DNA from 2 places in the Phreatobacter aquiterrae genome. Region 2 is predicted to be linked to the other one. Evidence: predicted binding sites of a transcription regulator. Region 2 holds the regulator's gene; the other holds the start of a gene.

Region 1 (5,900 bases), on a different contig from region 2:
AAGACGGCGGGGCCCGCGACGCAGATTTCTCCGGTTTCGAAAGGCGCGAGCTCCAGCCCGGGATCGTCGAGGATGCGCACGTCCATGGCGGTGCGCGGGAAGCCGCAGGTACCGATGCGTCCCTGCACCGCGTCGTCCATGTCGTGCTCCCGGGTCGGGAAGACGGTGATGTTGCCGGTCACCTCGCCGAGGCCGAAATATTGCACGATGCACTTGCCGAGGCGGGCGAGGGCCATCTGCTGGTCGGCGCGGTACATGGGCGAGCCGGCGTAGATGACGTGCTTAAGGCTCGAATGGTCATGCCGGTCCGCGGCCTCGTGTCCGGCGAGCATGGTGAGGATGGTCGGCACCGTGAACATGTTGGTCACGTGGTGCTGCTCGATGAGGCGGAAGGCCTCCTCGCAGTCCAGCCGCTCCGAGGACAGGAGGATCGTCCGCGCGCCGCGTGCCACCTGGGTCAGTTGATGGATGCCGGCGCCGTGCGAGAGCGGCGCCACCACGAGCGAGGCGTCGTGCTCGGTTGTACCCGGCACCAGGTCGGCGAGGTGGTTGGTGACGACGAAGCCCATCTGGCCGTGGGTGAGCACGGCGGCCTTGGGCCGGCCTGTCGTGCCCGAGGTGAAAAAGAACCAGCAGGGGTCGTCATAGTCGACGGCGGCGACGGGACAGGTGGCGCCGCGGGACCGCCCCTCGGCGACGAGGCCCTCCCATTCCACGGCGGCGAAATCGGCATCGCCGATGGAAATGGTCAGGGCGAGATCGGCGTCGGCCTCTTTCACGGCCGCGGCGTGGCCCGCGAAGATGCTTTCGCAGATCATCGCCTTCGCTCGCGCGGCCTGGGCGATGTAGGCGACTTCATGCGGCGTGTTGCGGAAGTTCGTCGGCACCCAGATGGCGCCGATGGTCCAGACCGCGAACATCGCCTCGAACATGGCATTGCCGTTGCGCGACTGGCAGACGACGCGGTCGCCCTTGGCGATGCCGCGTGCGGCGAGCGCGATGGCCGCCGCATCGACCCGCTCGGCCATGTCCTTCCAGGTCCAGATGGTGTCGCGCCAGACGAGGCCGGGGCGGTCGGGCAGGCGGCGGGCCGCGCCGTGCAGGAGATCGGCGAGGTTCATCACGCGCCGGCTCATCGGCGCGGGGATCACCGATCCATCGGCAGCAAGGCGGGGGCCGAGGGCAGGGGCATCGGACATGGCAGGCGTTTCCTATCGTTCTTGGGTGGAACGATAGCACCGTGACACCAGCGGTTAAGTCCCCCGGACGGCAGGGCCGGGATGCGTCACGCCGCGTGCCGCTCGGCGGTCGCGCCGAAATGGCCGATATAGCGCGGGCTGATGGCCGAGACCGGGAGAACGATCAGCACGTCCGTCGTGTTGAACTGCCGGTCCACCACCGCGCCGTCTCCCACATAGGCGCCGAGCCGGAGATAGCCCTTGATGAGCGGCGGCAGCGCGTGCAGCGCCTTCTTCATGTCGATGGCGTCCTGCGACAGGCGGCCCATGGCGACGTGGCGGGAGGGCAGGGCGGAGGCCGCCCATTCCGCCGGCGGCCGCGCGTGGTGATGCAGGAACGACAGTTCCAGCGACAGGCGCCGCGGATCGGTTCCCTCCAGGCTGGCGCAGCCGAACATGACGTCGATGCGATGGGTGAGCACATAGCTCCAGATGCCGTGCCAGAGCAGTTCCACCGTCCGCTTGTTGCGATAGGCCGGCAGCACGCAGGAGCGCCCGACCTCGAGGAAGCGCTTGCCCTTGTGGCGCGCGAGCAGACCGGACAGGTCGAACTCGCCCGAGGTGTAGAAGCCGCCATGCCGGTCCGCCACCTCCTGCCGCAGCAGGCGGTAGGTGCCGACGATGGCCGGCCGCGGGGCACCGAAGGGCGGGCGCTCGGTCACGGCGTGGTCGATGACGACGAGATGGTCGCAGATGGCGTCGAATGCGTCGATGTCGCGGCGGGCGAGGCGCGAGGCGCCGTCGGCAATGGCCTGCATCTCCTCGTAGAAGACACGCCAGCGCAGTTTCTGGGCACGACGCACCTCGGCCGCGTTGGCGGCGAGGCGCACCTCGAGGGTTCCGAGCCGGCCGAGGGTCTGCGGCAGGGCTGACCGCGCCTCACGCTGACGGATGCCGCCATAGGCGCGCATCATCGGGATGATCCGGCGGCCCTGGTCGGCCCACAGCGCCGGATTGAAGTGACGGGAGAAGGGATTGACGATGTTGGCGACCGGCTCGGTCATGGAGGACCCCCTCGCGCGATTCTAGCCGAATCGTCGGTCATCGCGTCAGGAGGCGTGGTGCCGCATCCGGTCGACAGTGCGATGACGGGAGCGCGACGGATCGGTGACGCGGCGGCGCTGCAGCCGGCGCACCACCTGGCCGTTAGTCGGCAATCTTCAACTGGGGAGCGCGAGCGGCAGCGGCATCCATGGCCTTGTGGGCCTCGCCGAGCGCGAAGAGATAGGCGTTGGTCGCGTCCATCATGCGGTTCGAGGCTTCCGCCAGTTCGGCCAGCACCTTCGACTTCTGGGCGTCCGAAATGGCGCTGACGCGCACGGCGCTGCCGAAGGCGGCGAAGCCGGCGGTGACCGACCGCAGGATCTCAAGCTCCGAGAGCCCGTTCGGGCGCTGCATGTTCTGGCTGACGGAAACGAGCTTCACGACTGACCCCCTCGGACCTGTCGCAAAGCTCGCATCACATGGTTAACGACCGGTGAAGACCTGACGTCAAACGGAAGGATGCCGTTCAGATTGTCTGGTTGTAGACGCCGACTTCCGGGTTCTCGCGCAGCACCGCGTCCACCGCGTGGAACATGGCGCGCATGCGCTCCTCCGAGGCCGGGCTTTCCACCACCACGACGAGTTCGGGCTTGTTGGACGAGGCGCGCACCAGACCCCAGGTGCCGTCCGCCGTTCCGACGCGGACGCCGTTGACGGTGACGAGCGAGGTGATCGGCGAACCTGCGACCGTCGCGCCCTGCTCCTGCATGTCCTGGAAGCGCTTCACGACGCGGTCGACCACCTCGTACTTGATCTCGTCGGCGCATTTCGGCGACATCGTCGGCGAGCCCCAGGTCTTCGGCACTTCGGCGTAAAGATCGGCCATCGACTTGTCGGGGTTGCGGTCGAGCATGTCGATGACGGCGATGGCGGTGACGAGGCCGTCGTCATAGCCGCGGCCGATCGGGGCGTTGAAAAAGAAGTGGCCGGACTTCTCGAAGCCGGCGAGGGCATTGAGGTCGCGCACCCGACGTTTGATGTAGGAGTGGCCGGTCTTCCAGTAGTCGGTCGTCGCCCCGAGCCGCTTCAGTTCGGGATCGGATTCGAACAGGCCGGTGGACTTCACGTCGACGACGAACTGCGAGGGACCGTGGACCTTGCAGAGGTCGCGGGCCAGCATCACGCCGATCTTGTCGGCGAAGATCTCCTCGCCGTGGTTGTCGACGACGCCGCAGCGGTCGCCGTCCCCGTCGAAGCCCAGCGCCACGTCGGCGCCGTGCTCCTTCACGGCCACCGCCATGGCATGGAGCATCTTCATGTCTTCGGGGTTCGGGTTGTAGCGCGGGAAGGAATGGTCGAGCTCCGCGTCGAGCGGGATGACCTCGACCCCGAGCTTCTCGAGGATCTGCGGCGCGAAGGCGCCCGCCGTGCCGTTGCCGCAGGCGGCGATGACGCGCAGCTTGCGCGTCACCTTCGGGCGGCTGGTGAGGTCGCGGATGTAGCGGGCGGCGAAATCCTCGACGAAGAGGTAGGAGCCGCCACCGATCAGGTCGAAATCGGCGTCGAGGACGATCTCTTTCAAGGCGCCCATCTCGTCGGGGCCGAAAGTGACCGGGCGTTGGGCGCCCATCTTCACGCCGGTCCAGCCATTGTCGTTATGGCTGGCCGTGACCATGGCGACGCAGGGAACGTCGAGTTCGAACTGGGCGAAATAGGCCATCGGCGACATGCAGAGCCCGATATCGCGCACCTTGCAGCCGGCGGCCATCAGCCCGGTGACCAGCGCCATCTTGATGGAGGACGAATAGCCGCGGAAATCGTGGCCGACGACGATCTCGCGCTTCACGCCCATGCGGCCGATCAGCGTGCCGAGGCCCATGCCGACGGCCTGCACGCCCATCAGATTGAGTTCCTCGCCGAAGAACCAGCGCGCATCGTATTCCCTGAAGCCCGTCGGCTTGACCATCGGCAGGGACTCATAGGCGGCGGTGTTGGGTTTCAGGCTGGCGAGCGGCTTCGGAAACATGCGGGAGAACGCCTCTGTCGACATGCGCGGGAGGGTGCGCTTATACCGTTGCGGCCGGGACATGCCCATGCCGCAAGCCATGGCTTGGCACGACAGGGATGAACGCCCGATGAGCGCCAGGGTTCCCCCGGTTGCCTGGTTCACCCTAGCAAGCTGGCCGCTGGCGGCGGGGGGCCGCCGCCCTGTCAGGCCGCCCGCTGCAGGGGCGGTGCGATGACATGGCGCGAGAGGACCCAGGGCGCCTCCTCCACCGTCATGATGCGGATTTCCGCGGCGCGGACGAAGACCTGCCGCACGTGATCCTCGATCGGGACGAGCGAGCCGGTGGACGAGCGCAGCGTCAGCCGGTCGGTGACGATCTCCAGCACGTCCCCCTGCAGGCGGGCGTAGAGGACGGGCTCTTCGGACATGACGGGCCTCGCGAGTCGCATGGGATGTCGACGCAACTCACCTCCATGGCTCCGCCGCCGCGCGCCATGTCGAGCCGTCGTCCTGTCAGGCACTGCAATATCGGCACACCGGGCAGCCCGCGTACGATGCCGGTCAGCGGGCGTCGTGGCGCCGCTCGTCGTAGATGACGCGGACGAGGTCGGCGGCATTCCGGGCGCCGAGCTTTTCCATGATGCGCGCCCGATGCACCTCGATGGTGCGCGGGCTGATGCCGAGGCTGCGGCCGGCCTCCTTGTTGGAGGCGCCGCGCACGAGTTCCTGCAGAACGTCGCGCTCGCGCGGCGTGAGCAGGCTCGCGCCGCCGGGGCCCAGGGCCGACACGGGGTCGGAGCGCTCGGCGCTGCGGCGGGCATAGGTGGCAAGGGCCTGGCCGACCTGGCGGACCACCTTGTCGGCGTCGACGGGCTTCTCCACGAGATCGGCGGCGCCGGCCTGGATGACGGCGACGGCCATGGGAATGTCGGCCCGACCGGACATCATGACGACGGGCCCTTCGAACCGTCGCATCGCAATCTGGCGAAGCAGTTCGAGGCCGTTTGAACCGGGAAGGCAGAAGTCGAGCAGCATCGCATCGGGGTGGCGTTGCTGGAGGGCAATCAGCAGGGCTGTGCCGTCGGTGAAGGAGGTCACGCGGTAGCCCGCCTGCTCGAAGACGAGGCCCAGGCTGTCGCGGACCGCCGCGTCGTCGTCGACGATGAAGAGGTCGCCGGACCTCACCGCTTCCGTCCGCATAACCGCTATCCCCCGCGGCTGCCTCGACACCGCCGGGCCACCTGGACCCAACGTCAGGGGGAAGTGTCCGTCGTGAACGGAGGATACCCTATGCGACAGATTGCCACACCTGCGGGCATCAACCCTGCCGGGCGACGACGCGCTCGCGATAGAGGAGATAGAGGCCGGATGCGATGACGATCGCCGCCCCTGCGAGCGTGTTGGCGGCCGGGACCTGGGCGAAGACCAGCCAGCCGAGGGCGGTCATCCAGACGATCTGGGTGTAGATGAACGGCGCCAGGATCCCCGCCGAGGCATAGCCGTGGGCGACGATCAACAGCCAGTGGCCGAAGGCTCCGAAGGCGCCGATGGCGATCATGCCGACGACGACGCCGAGGCTGGTCGGCGTCGTCCACACCATGGGCACGAGGACCGTGGCGACCACCGCGCCGAAGGCGACCGAATAGATCGAGGTCGTCGCCGCCGAGTCA
Region 2 (5,900 bases):
GGTCGGAAACTTCGACGTCGACATCTTCCTGATGTCGGGCGGCGTTGTGCTGGCCCGCGAGAGTACCAATTTCGAGGTCACCAAGACCGGCTTCGAGGCCTTCATCGCCAATGCAGCCCGCGATCACGGCATCCTCTACGGACTGGCCGCCGCCATGCTGGCGCTGTTCACCGGCTGGGCCGCCAGCGTCGTGTTTCGTCGTGACTGATCCCCGCGGTCACAGAGCCGTCTCGACGACGTGTCAGGGACCGGGCCTGGAAGAGGGGTGCGCGCATGGCCGATGACATCCGGCAGAGCTGGACCGAAGGCTGGGCCGGGCGCTGGTTTCTCTATGCCTGCGGTGCGGTGCTGGCCATCGCGCTGATGACGGCGGGGTCGCTCCCCTGGCCCTATGCGGCCGGCGCGGGGGCGGCGCTCGCCCTTGCAGGCCTCGTGGTCCGCCGCCGGCCCCGGACCGCGGCGCCGCTGGACAGCGAATTGCTGGCCCGGCGCGCCGCGAGGCTGACCGATCTGACGGTCGAGGGTCTGATGGCCTCGCTGCCGGTTCCGGCGATCCTGCTCGATCCCAAGCTCACGGTGCGGACGTTCAACGGCCGTGCGGCCGATCTCGTGCCCGGCCTCCGGCGCGGCGAGCCCCTGACGCTGTCGCTCCGCGCTCCCGATGTCATCGAGACCGTGCGCCGGGCGCTCGCAAGCAACCTGCCGCAGACCGTCGACTATGCCGAGCGCGTGCCTGTCGCCCGCTGGTTCAGCGTCGAGGCGGCCCCGGTGGCGGTGACCTCCGAGGCGCGGGACGGGAGCCGTCCGGACTTCGTTCTCCTGTCGCTGCGCGACCTCACGGAGGAGCGACGGCTGGAGCGCCTGCGCGCCGATTTCGTCGCCAATGCCAGCCACGAGTTGCGCACGCCGCTGGCCTCGGTGGTCGGCTTCATCGAGACGATCCAGGGCCCGGCGCGCAACGACGTGCAGGCGCGCGAGAAGTTCCTCGAGATCATGCTGGCGCAGGCCCGCCGCATGTCGCGCCTCATCGACGATCTCCTGTCGCTGTCGCGGGTCGAGCTCAACGAACATGTGCGGCCCGTCGGGATCGTCGATCTCGTCCCGTTGCTCGCGCATGTGCGCGACACGCTCGGGCCCTACGCGCGCGGGCAGGATGTCGAGGTGGAGATCCGCAGTTCCATGCCCGTGCTGTCGGTGAACGGCGATCAGGACGAGCTCATCCGGCTGTTCGAGAACCTCGTGCAGAACGCGATCAAGTACGGCGCGGAGGGCAAGCGGGTCGACATCCTGATCGACCGCGAGGCTCGCGAGGGGCGGCGCGACGACGCCGTCGTGGCGATCCGCGATCATGGTCCCGGCATTCCGGCGGAGCATCTGCCGCGGCTCACCGAGCGCTTCTATCGTGCCGATGTGGCGTCGAGCCGGGAGAAGGGCGGAACCGGCCTCGGGCTCGCTCTCGTCAAGCACATCCTCAACCGGCATCGCGGCCGGCTGTCCATCGAGAGCGTGCCGGGCCAGGGCGCGATCTTCACGGTCAGGATCGAGGTGGCCGAGCCCGCCGACGGTGATGCAGGCACGGCATCCAACCCTCCCGCCTGATACCGCCAACAGCCGCCCTTCCAGGGGCCTGATCCGGTCTGAGTTGTCGCAACAGTGACAAGTGTTTGAATCGGGACGATATTCCGTGTCATCGATACGTCACGCGACGGGCATAGAACCGTCGCGGGCAAGGACTATCCAACGAGTCCCACCCGCCGTTTGCAGGAGCCTGGCATGACCGAACATACCGTGAGCGCATTCGAGAACGAGCTCAAGGGCCTGGCTCAGCGCATCGCCGAGATGGGCGGACTTTCCGAGCGGCAGATCGCCAGTTCCATCGACGCGCTGATCCGCAGCGACATGGACCTGGCGCACCGGGTGCGCGAGGCCGATGTGCAGATCGATGCCCTTCACCGCGAGATCGAGGAGACTGGCATCCTCATCATCGCCAAGCGCCAGCCGATGGCGATCGACCTCCGCGAGGTCGTCGGCGCCCTGCGGATTGCGAGCGACCTTGAGCGTATCGCCGATCTCGCCAAGAACATCGCCAAGCGCGTCATCGTCATGAACGGCGCGCTGTCGCTGCCGAAGGTCTCGGGCGGTTTCGACGCCATGGCGCGCCTGGCCCTCGAGCGCGTCAAGCAGGTGCTCGACGCCTATTCGCAGCGCGATGTGGCGGCGGCGCTGGAGGTCTGGAAGGCCGACGGCGACGTCGACGCCCTGTACAATTCGCTGTTCCGCGAACTGCTCACCTACATGATGGAGGATCCGCGCAACATCGGGTCCTGCACCCATCTGCTGTTCTGCGCCAAGAACCTTGAGCGGATCGGCGACCACGCCACCAACATCGCCGAGACCGTCTACTACATGGTCAACGGCGTGACGCTCACCGACGAGCGGCCGAAGCTCGACACGACGACCATGGTGTCCGTCGGGTCCTGACGGTTGCCGCGGGCAGAACCGGAAAGAATGCCATGACCGCACGCATCATGGTCGTCGAGGACGAGGAAGCGATCACCGTCCTCCTGCGCTACAATCTTGAGGCCGAGGGCTATCGCGTCGAGGTCGTCGGGCGCGGCGACGAGGCCGAGGTCAGGCTGCGCGAGGTCGTCCCGGACCTGGTTCTCCTTGACTGGATGCTTCCGGGCCTGTCGGGCATCGAACTGTGCCGCCGCATCCGCCTGCGCCCCGAGACCGAGCGCCTTCCCGTGATCATGCTGACGGCGCGCGGCGAGGAGGGCGAGCGGGTGCGGGGGCTCGCCACCGGTGCCGACGACTATGTCGTGAAGCCCTTCTCGGTGCCCGAACTGCTCGCCCGCGTCAGGGCGCTGCTGCGGCGGGCGAAGCCCGAGCATCTGTCCAGCCTGCTGAAATCCGGCGATATCGAACTCGACCGCGAGACGCGGCGTGTCCATCGCGCCGGCCGGGAGATCAATCTCGGACCGACCGAGTTTCGCCTGCTTGAGTTCCTCATGCAGTCGCCCGGCCGCGTCTATACGCGCGAACAGCTTCTGGACGGGGTGTGGGGCCGCGACGTCTATATCGACGAGCGCACCGTGGACGTACATATCGGCCGCCTGCGCAAGGCGGTGAAGCGGGGACGGGAGACTGATCCGATCCGCACCGTGCGCGGCTCGGGCTATTCCTTCAACGAGCGGTTCGCCGGGGTCGCGGCCTGACCGGCGTCACGCCTCGAGGCTTTCCTTCAGCAGTTCCAGTTCCAGCCAGCGATCCTCGGCGGCGGACAGTTCGCCCTGCGCCCGGGTGAGGGCGGCGGACGCCCTGTCGAAGGCGGCGCGGTCGCGCGCATAGAGCGCCGCATCGGAGAGGATCGCCTGCAGCTTGGCGATGTCACGGCCGAGCGCCTCCATGCGCCCCGGCAGGCTGTCGAGATCGTGCTTGTCCTTGAACGACAGCTTGCGCCTTGCGGCATCCGGCGCCCGGTCGCTCCGTTCCACCGCCGGGGTCCCGGGCCTTGCCGTCTTTTCGACGGTCCGCGCCGTCACGCCGGCGCCGCGCTGGGTGATCATGTCGGAATAGCCACCGGCATATTCGATCCAGCGGCCGGAGCCCTCGCTGACCAGAACCGAGGTGCAGACGCGGTCGAGAAAGTCGCGGTCGTGCGACACCAGGATCACGGTGCCGGGGAAGTCCGTGAGCATCTCCTGCAAGAGGTCGAGTGTTTCGAGGTCGAGGTCGTTGGTCGGCTCGTCGAGGACAAGGACATTGGCAGGGCTCGCGAGCGCCCGCGCCAGCAGCAGGCGGCCCCGCTCGCCGCCGGAAAGGACGCCGACAGGTGTGCCCTTCTGCTCGGGGGAGAACAGGAAGTCCTTCATGTAGCCGATCACGTGGCGGTTCTCGCCGTTGATCGTCACGTAGTCGCCGCGCCCGCGCGTGAGCGCCTCGGTGAGCGGCGTCGCGGGATCGAGCGCCTCGCGCTTCTGGTCGAGCGTCGCCATGGCGAGGTTTGTGCCGAGCACGATGGAGCCACTGTCAGGGGGCAGCGTCCCGGTCAGCATCTGCACAAGCGTCGTCTTGCCGGCGCCATTGGGGCCGACGATGCCGAGGCGGTCGCCGCGCAGGATGCGGATCGTCAGGTTGTCGACGATGGCGCGGTCGCCGAAGTGCTTGGAAATGCCGACCGCCTCGACAACGCGCTTCCCGGACACGTCGGCCTCGCTGACCGTCATCGCGACATTGCCCACGGCCTTGCGGTGCTCGCGGAAATCCTTGCGCAGGGCGTGCAGGTTGCCGAGGCGGCGGACGTTGCGCTTGCGCCGGGCCGAGACGCCATAGCGCAGCCAGTGCTCCTCACGGACGATCTGCCGGTCGAGCTTGTGCTGCTCCTTCTCTTCCTGCTCCAGCACCTCGTCGCGCCAGGCCTCGAAATGGGCGAAGCCCTTGTCGAGGCGCCGCGTCGTGCCGCGGTCGAGCCAGACGGTGGCGCGCGACAGCGTCTCGAGGAAGCGGCGGTCATGGCTGATCATGACGATGGCCGAGGACAGGCGCCGCAGCGTCTTCTCCAGCCATTCGATCGCCGGGAGGTCGAGGTGGTTGGTGGGCTCGTCGAGGATGAGGATGTCGGGTTCCGGCGCGATGGCATGCGCCAGCGCGGCGCGCTTGGCTTCTCCGCCGGACAGCGAGGCCGTGCCTTCCTCGCCGGTGAGGCCGAGGTCCTCCAGCAGCAGGCGTGCGCGATGGGCGTCGTCTCCGGGCCCAAGACCGCTCTCGACATAGGCGAGCGTGGTCGGGAAGGCGCTCAGGTCCGGTTCCTGCAGCAGATAGCGGATCGTCGCGCCGGGCTGGGCGAAGCGCGTCCCGGAATCGGCCTCGACGAGGCCCGCCGCGATCTTCAGCAGCGTCGACTTGCCGGAGCCGTTGCGACCGACGAGCGCGAGCCGGTCACCGGCGTCGACCGACAGATTGGCGCCGGTCAACAGCGGCGTGCCGCCGAAGGTCAGCTTGATGTCTTGCAGTTGAAGGAGCGGTGGAGCCATGCCGCGCCGTCTAGCATCCCGGCGGGCGGATGTGCACCCTGACAGCCGACGATTCTGTGCCGAGACCGTTCATGCGCATGCTGGTGATCTACTGCCATCCCTGTCCGGAGAGCTTCACCGCGGCGATCCGCGACCGGGCGCTGGAGGCGTTGGCCTCGGCCGGCCACGAGGTCCGGCTGATCGATCTCCACGCCGAGGGCTTCGACCCGGTCATGAGGTCGGACGAGCGGCGCGCCTATCACACCGCCGGACTGAACGAGGCGCCCGTCGCCGGCCATCTCGACCATCTGCGCTGGTGCGAGGGCCTGCTCTTCGTCTATCCGACCTGGTGGTACGGCCTGCCGGCCATGCTCAAGGGCTGGCTCGACCGTGTCTGGATCCCGCACGCGACCTTCACCATGCCCGACGGCGGCAAGCCGATCGGCCGGGTGCTGACGAACATCCGCTTCGTGGGGGCCGTTTCGACGCTGGGCTCGCCCTGGTGGTGGTGGCGGCTGGTGATGTCGGAGCCGGGGCGGCGGACGCTGCTCAGGGGCTTGCGGCCGCTGGTCGCGCCGCGCTGCCGCACGCTGTGGCTGGCGCTGCACCGGATGGATTCGGCCAGTGCCGACCAGCGGCAGGCCTTCCTCGACCGGGTGCGGCGGCGGGTCGCGACGATCCGCTAGAGCCTGTCCAGGCGAAGCGGTGACCGGTTCGCGTGACGACAATGCGTCTGCGTTAGAACAAAGCGCCTCAGTCGAACAGGCTCGACACGCTTTCCTCGCTCGCGGTGCGGGCGATGGCCTCGCCGATGAGGCTCGCGACGGAGAGGGTGCGGATGTTGCGGGCGACGCGCACGGCCTCGGTCGGCTGGATGGAATCGGT

What was found. The regulator PhoB, encoded in region 2, activates phosphate uptake and scavenging genes when phosphate is short. The targets are predictions, from matches to a motif close to TGTCATNNANCTGTCAT.
Region 1: the regulator PhoB is predicted to act here: its motif matches at 2,313-2,329, upstream of olsB (l-ornithine N(alpha)-acyltransferase).

Annotation. Positions count from the first base shown of each region.
Region 1 covers NZ_JBJPHW010000018.1:26,745-32,644, forward strand. The annotation lists gene ACJ4V0_RS20355 (acyl-CoA synthetase) at 1-1,199, opposite strand, end outside; gene olsB (l-ornithine N(alpha)-acyltransferase) at 1,286-2,242, opposite strand; gene ACJ4V0_RS20365 (hypothetical protein) at 2,385-2,663, opposite strand; gene ACJ4V0_RS20370 (phosphomannomutase/phosphoglucomutase) at 2,749-4,248, opposite strand; gene ACJ4V0_RS20375 (hypothetical protein) at 4,434-4,658, opposite strand; gene ACJ4V0_RS20380 (response regulator transcription factor) at 4,792-5,430, opposite strand; gene ACJ4V0_RS20385 (DMT family transporter) at 5,549-5,900, opposite strand, start outside.
Region 2 covers NZ_JBJPHW010000012.1:18,861-24,760, reverse strand. The annotation lists gene ACJ4V0_RS17295 (TIGR02186 family protein) at 1-208, shown strand, start outside; gene ACJ4V0_RS17290 (ATP-binding protein) at 274-1,599, shown strand; gene phoU (phosphate signaling complex protein PhoU) at 1,774-2,481, shown strand; gene phoB (phosphate regulon transcriptional regulator PhoB) at 2,514-3,218, shown strand; gene ACJ4V0_RS17275 (ABC-F family ATP-binding cassette domain-containing protein) at 3,225-5,036, opposite strand; gene ACJ4V0_RS17270 (NAD(P)H-dependent oxidoreductase) at 5,108-5,701, shown strand; gene ACJ4V0_RS17265 (ribose-phosphate pyrophosphokinase) at 5,769-5,900, opposite strand, start outside.